Regions from separate parts of the Agrobacterium sp. 22-221-1 genome, predicted to be linked through region 2. Evidence: predicted binding sites of a transcription regulator. Region 2 holds the regulator's gene; the other holds the start of a gene.

Region 1 (3,416 bases), on a different contig from region 2:
ATGGACTGGACGAATTCCTCCGCCGAGCGCTGCGAAAATTCCCGGTCGAAAGGATATTCGATGACGGAGCGGAAACCGATTGCCTCAAGGATGCGCGCCTTCAGCGGCGCGGGCGTGAGACGGAAGACCGGCGTATCGGGACGGAAGACGGAACGGGGATGCGGCTCGAAGGTCAGCACCAGCGCGGGAACGCCGCGGGCTTCCGCCAGCTCCAGGGCACGATCCAGCACAGCCCGGTGGCCGCGATGCACGCCGTCGAAATTGCCGATGGCGATGACGCCGCCGCGAAGAGCTTCCGGCAGCGGCTCCTTTTTTTCATTGCGGTGAAAGACGGTCATGGCAATCGATCCATTCCTGCGCCAGCTATTCCTTAGGCAAGACGTCCTCAGGCGAGACGGGGCATCCACCAGCCGGGAGCAGCACCCTGCCCCTTGAGATAGGCGTTGAGAAGCGCCTCGTCCGTCTGGCCGTTCAGCGTATATTCGGCAGCGTGAATGCCGCCGCTGATATAAAGAAGGTTGAGACCACTCGCAATCGCGCCCTTCACATCCGTCGGCATGCCGTCACCGATGGCAAGCACGCGATCCTTGGCGAAGGCGCCGCGCACTTCTTTCGCCGCCGCAAGGCAGGCTTCATAGATCGGTGCATGCGGCTTGCCGGCAATGCGGACCTCGCCGCCGAGCTGTTCGTAGTAAGCGGCCATGGCGCCGGCGCAGGGAATGATGCGCTCGCCGCGCTCCACCACCAGATCGGGATTGGCGCAGATCATCGGCACGTTGCGGGCAATGAAGCCCTTGAGCATTTCGGTATAATCCTCGGGCGTTTCCGTCTCGTCGTCGAAAAAGCCGGTGCAGACCACGGACTGCGCTTCCGCCTCGCCGACGCGCTCGACATCGAGACCGTCCAGCAGCGGCAGATCCCGTTCCGGGCCGAGCAGGAAGACTTTTTTCGGACCTTCCGCAATCAGACCGCGGGTGACGTCACCGGACGTGATGATACGGTCATAGGCCTCATCCGGCACGCCGAGAACGCGAAGCTGGGCGATGACGCCGGGAGCGGGACGCGGCGAATTGGTGATGAGCACCACCGTCTTGCCGGCCTTGCGCGCTTCCCGCAGCGCAACCGCCGCATCCGGAAAGGCGCTGACGCCATTGTGCAGCACGCCCCAGACATCCGAAAGAATAACGTCGAACCCAGCCGTGATTTCGCCGAGAGTGAGAATGCGATGGGCCATGAGATGCTTTCCGGATGCGAGAAGAGGGTGAGCGTGACATCGCAAAGCGGGACGCCGATGGCAAGGAAAAAAGCGCCGCCAGACCGGTCTTTGGCCCGCCTGACGCAGCATGAACACAAATGCCCCTTAGATGCGATGCGGCTGCAACGGGCAAAAAGAACGACGCCGCCGCGCCCGTCCACGCATGGGAAATTTCTGTCATGGAACGCTGATAACCATAAGCCATGAAATTTTTCAGACAGGGCGTTCTTGACTCCGGCAGAAGCCCTCCTTATCTCGGTTCCGCTGGCACTCGATAAAGGAGAGTGCTAACACCCATCAGGCGAGTTCCAAAAGCTCGCGCAGTCATTTGATCGAGGGATTAGACAATGACAAGCACCAATTTCCGCCCGCTTCACGATCGCGTCGTCGTTCGTCGCGTTGAGTCCGAAGAAAAGACCAAGGGCGGCATCATCATTCCCGACACCGCCAAGGAAAAGCCGCAGGAAGGCGAAATCGTCGCCGTCGGTTCCGGCGCACGTGACGAGGCCGGCAAGGTCGTCGCTCTCGACGTCAAGGTTGGCGACCGCGTTCTGTTCGGCAAGTGGTCGGGCACCGAAGTCAAGCTCAACGGCGAAGACCTTCTGATCATGAAGGAAGCCGACATCATGGGCATCATCGGCTGATTTCAGTCGACCCATCGTTTCCTTAAATTTCAAGCCGGACCCGGTCCGGCCATTCGAAACCAGGAGTTTTGAAAATGGCAGCCAAAGAAGTAAAATTCGGCCGCACAGCACGCGAAAAGATGCTCAAGGGCGTCGACGTTCTTGCTGATGCAGTAAAGGTCACCCTCGGCCCGAAGGGTCGTAACGTCGTTATCGACAAGTCCTTCGGCGCTCCGCGCATCACCAAGGACGGCGTTTCCGTCGCCAAGGAAATCGAACTGGAAGACAAGTTCGAGAACATGGGCGCACAGCTCGTTCGCGAAGTTGCCTCCAAGACCAACGACATCGCCGGTGACGGCACCACCACCGCGACCGTTCTGGCCCAGGCCATCGTTCGCGAAGGTTCCAAGGCAGTTGCTGCCGGCATGAACCCGATGGACCTGAAGCGCGGTATCGATCTGGCCGTTGCTGAAGTCGTCAAGGACCTTCAGGCCAAGGCCAAGAAGATCAACACGTCTGAAGAAGTTGCGCAGGTCGGCACGATCTCCGCAAACGGCGAGCGTCAGATCGGTCTCGACATTGCTGAAGCAATGCAGAAGGTCGGCAACGAAGGCGTCATCACCGTTGAAGAAGCCAAGACCGCCGAAACCGAACTCGAAGTCGTCGAAGGCATGCAGTTCGACCGCGGCTACCTGTCGCCCTACTTCGTGACCAACCCGGAAAAGATGGTTGCGGACCTCGAAGACGCTTACATCCTCCTGCACGAAAAGAAGCTCTCGAACCTTCAGGCCATGCTGCCGGTTCTCGAAGCTGTCGTTCAGACCGGCAAGCCGCTCGTCATCATCGCTGAAGACGTCGAAGGCGAAGCTCTTGCAACGCTCGTCGTCAACAAGCTGCGTGGCGGCCTCAAGATCGCTGCCGTCAAGGCTCCTGGCTTCGGCGACCGCCGCAAGGCCATGCTGGAAGACATCGCCATCCTGACCGGTGGTACCGTCATTTCCGAAGACCTCGGCATCAAGCTCGAAAACGTTACCCTCGACATGCTCGGCAAGTCGAAGAAGGTTTCGATCTCCAAGGAAAACACCACGATCGTTGACGGCGCCGGCCAGAAGTCCGACATCGAAGGCCGTGTTGCCCAGATCAAGGCCCAGATCGAAGAAACCACCTCCGACTACGACCGCGAAAAGCTGCAGGAACGTCTTGCCAAGCTCGCTGGCGGCGTTGCCGTTATCCGCGTCGGCGGTTCGACGGAAGTCGAAGTGAAGGAAAAGAAGGACCGCATCGACGACGCTCTCAACGCGACGCGCGCTGCCGTTCAGGAAGGCATCGTACCGGGCGGCGGCGTTGCCCTGCTGCGTTCGTCCACGAAGATCACCGCAAAGGGTGAAAACGACGACCAGGAAGCCGGTATCAACATCATCCGCCGCGCTCTGCAGGCTCTGGTTCGCCAGATTGCAGACAACGCAGGTGACGAAGCTTCCATCGTTGTCGGCAAGATCCTCGAGAAGAACGAAGACAACTACGGCTACAACGCCCAG
Region 2 (3,416 bases):
AGATGCCGCAGGAGATCGCGGCGATATGGTCCTTCAGAACCTTCTCGACCTTGATCATGTTACGGGTTTCCATCCATTTCAGGCAATCGTGGAGCGCAATCCATGCGCCGGTGATGGAGGCGGTGCGGGTGCCGCCATCGGCCTGGATGACGTCGCAGTCGATGCTGATCTGGCGCTCGCCAAGCGCCTGCAGATCGACGACGGCGCGCAGCGAACGGCCGATGAGGCGCTGGATTTCCTGCGTGCGACCGCCCTGCTTGCCGGAAGCGGCTTCGCGCTTCATGCGCTCATGGGTGGAGCGCGGCAGCATGCCATATTCGGCGGTGACCCAGCCCTTGCCGCTGTTGCGCAGCCACGGCGGCGTCTTTTCTTCAAGGCTTGCGGTGACGAGCACATGCGTGTCGCCGAATTTCACGAGACAGGAACCTTCGGCATGTTTCGAGAAATTGCGCTCGAAGGAAACCTTGCGCATCTGGTCGGTTTTTCTGCCTGAAGGCCGCATATGATCCACTCTCCATGTTGGTCCCTGCCTTCTAAGGCGAGGTCCGGGCTTTTGCAAAGCCAATTTCCATTTTGCCGCGGCGTTGCAACGCATTATATTGATGCGAGCTGGTTTGAACGACAAAGAACGGACGAAATGGGTTTTTCCGCACCGCTATCAAAAGATCAGGCATCGCTGCTGGATGAACGGTCTCGGGAAATTTTCCGGCGCATCGTCGAAGGTTATCTCGATACGGGCGAGCCGCTCGGATCGCGCAGCCTGTCGCGGCTGTTGCCGATGTCGCTTTCACCCGCCTCCGTTCGCAATGTCATGAGCGATCTCGAAGAGCTTGGCCTCATCTATTCGCCGCATATCAGCGCCGGTCGCCTGCCGACCCAGACGGGGCTGCGCTTCTTTGTTGACGCCTTCATGCAGGTGGGTGACCTGCCCGCCGAGGAAAGGGCGACTATCGACCGTCAGATCGGGCCGGTCGCCGGGCACGAGCAATCGCTGGAAGGGCTGTTGACGGAGGCTAGCCGCATGTTGTCCGGCATGTCGCGCGGCGCGGGCCTCGTATTGACGGCGAAGAACGACGTCATCCTCAAGCATGTCGAATTCATAAGGCTGGAGCCCACCAAGGCGCTCGCCGTGCTGGTGGGCGACCACAATCAGGTCGAAAACCGCATCATCGAATTGCCGGCCGGCATCTCTTCGTCGCAATTGACCGAAGCGGCGAATTTCATCAATGCCCATCTCTCCGGTCAGACGCTGCATGAGTTGCGCGGTCAGTTTCAGACGCAGCGGGCGGAACTGCAATCGGAACTCGGCATATTGGCGCAGGACCTCGTGGAGCGTGGTCTTGCGGTATGGGCGGGAGATAATGAGGAGGGCAAGCTCGGCCGTCTCATCGTTCGCGGTCGCTCCAACCTGCTTGAAGGTCTCGCCGGTGAGGAAGATATCGATCGGGTGCGCCTGCTGTTCGACGACCTGGAGCGCAAGGAAAATCTCATCGAAATCCTCAATCTCGCGGAAAGCGGCTCGGGGGTCAGGATTTTCATCGGCTCGGAAAACAAGCTTTTTTCGCTGTCCGGTTCGTCGCTGATCGTCGCGCCCTATCGCGATGAGGACAATCGTGTCGTGGGTGCGGTCGGCGTCATTGGCCCGACCCGGCTGAATTACGCCCGTATCGTGCCGATGGTGGACTATACGGCGCAGATCATGGCTCGCCTTTCCCGCAAGCAGAGATAGGACAGACCCGCAAGGTCAGGGAATGCGGCAAGCTTTTCGCCGCAAGCCTTGATTTTTGCCCGTCAAAGCTCGATATCGGGCGCAACCAACATATTCAAATCTGGAGAACGTCATGACCGACGATACAAAAAAGCCCGGACCTGACGCGGACGTCGCCGAAGAGTTTGTCGAACCCGCGCTCGCCGGGGAAGAGCCGATTGACGCTGCCGAACCCGATCCGGTCGAGCTGCTCAAGGCTGAAAATGCCGACCTGCGTGACAAGTTCCTGCGCCTCGCGGCCGAAATGGACAATCTTCGCCGTCGCACGGAACGCGATGTCAAGGATGCGAAAGCCTATTCGCTCGCTGGTTTCGCGCGCGATATGCTCGCCGTTTCCGATAATCTTCGCCGCGCGCTTGAAGCCATTCCCGATGAACTCAAGACCAATGGCGAAGCCGGTCTCAACGGTTTGATCGAAGGCGTCGAGATGACGGAACGTTCGATGCTGTCGACGCTGGAACGCCACGGCGTGAAGAAGATCGACGCGGAGGGCCAGAAGTTCGACCCGAATTTCCATCAGGCCATGTTCGAAATTCCGAATCCGGCGGTTCCGAACAATACCGTGCTGCAGGTGGTTCAGGCCGGTTTCACCATCGGCGACCGCGTCCTGCGCCCGGCAATGGTCGGCGTCGCCAAGGGCGGCCCGAAGGCGGAAGTTGCGGCATCGGCCGAGCCGGGCACCTCGTCTCTTAATGAAAAGGACGCGTAAGGCATCTATCCTTACGTCATAAAAAACGCGCCTTTAGGGCGCGTTTTTTATTGCCGTTAAACTGAGGGAGTTAGCCCGCGATCAGGCCGCGGTCGCCTGCTCCTGATTGAGGAAAGCGTAGATTGCGGTGTCGGAATCGGTGGCGCGCAGCTTGGCGACCAGTTCAGGGTCGCGCAGGGCGCGTGCAATTCTGGACAACGCCTTCAGGTGATCCGCGCCGGCGCCCTCGGGCGCGAGCAGCAGGAAAACCAGATCGACCGGCTGGTCGTCCAGCGCTTCGAAATCGACCGGTGTTTCAAGACGTGCGAAGACGCCGGTGATCTGATGAATGCTGTTGAGCTTGCCATGCGGAATGGCGATGCCGTGGCCCACACCGGTGGAGCCGAGTTTCTCACGCTGGAGGATGACGTCGAAAACTTCCCGTTCCGAGACTCCGGTAATTCTGGCTGCCTTTGCGGCCAGCTCCTGAAGCAACTGCTTTTTGGAATTCACCTTGAGGGCGGGAATAATCGCATCTTGTTGCAGCAAATCTGCCAACGCCATTCTCTTTTTCCTTCATGCCATCGAGACGATGCAGGAGGCAGATGCACTTTCGCGCTCTGCCTCCCACGTCTTGTCAGACTGTTCAGCTCTTGATCGTTTCCGCGTCGATCCAGCCAATATTGCCGTCATGACGCCGGTAAACGATGTTGAGATATTCCTTGCCCGGGCTGCGGAACAGCAGAACCGGTTCGTCCGTCATGTCGAGCGCCATCACGGCGCTGGCGACGGACATTGTCTTAATCTGTTTCGAACTCTCCGCTACGATGGTGGGTGCGTAATCTTCAGGAACCTCGTGGTCCTCATCGGGAATAGCATCCATCACCGTATAGGCGATTTCCTGCGACACGCCATTCGCACCATTGTGGTGGTCCTTAAGCTTGCGCTTGTAGCGGCGCA

Evidence for each region. Region 2 encodes HrcA, which represses chaperone genes, less so after heat shock. Its sites were predicted from a motif close to GTTAGCACTCNCNNNNNGNGAGTGCTAAC; they were not measured.
Region 1: a site for HrcA is predicted at 1,519-1,547, ahead of groES (co-chaperone GroES). Genes of this name have one in related genera too.

The regions. Positions count from the first base shown of each region.
Region 1 is NZ_JBNWCL010000016.1:65,722-69,137, forward strand. Features, by position in the region: gene ACQZ5N_RS20785 (bifunctional riboflavin kinase/FAD synthetase) at 1-338, opposite strand, end outside; gene ACQZ5N_RS20790 (TIGR01459 family HAD-type hydrolase) at 386-1,234, opposite strand; gene groES (co-chaperone GroES) at 1,603-1,899, shown strand; gene groL (chaperonin GroEL) at 1,974-3,416, shown strand, end outside.
Region 2 is NZ_JBNWCL010000007.1:60,920-64,335, reverse strand. Features, by position in the region: gene rph (ribonuclease PH) at 1-502, opposite strand, end outside; gene hrcA (heat-inducible transcriptional repressor HrcA) at 638-1,729, shown strand; gene grpE (nucleotide exchange factor GrpE) at 1,842-2,477, shown strand; gene ptsN (PTS IIA-like nitrogen regulatory protein PtsN) at 2,559-3,020, opposite strand; gene hpf (ribosome hibernation-promoting factor, HPF/YfiA family) at 3,103-3,416, opposite strand, start outside.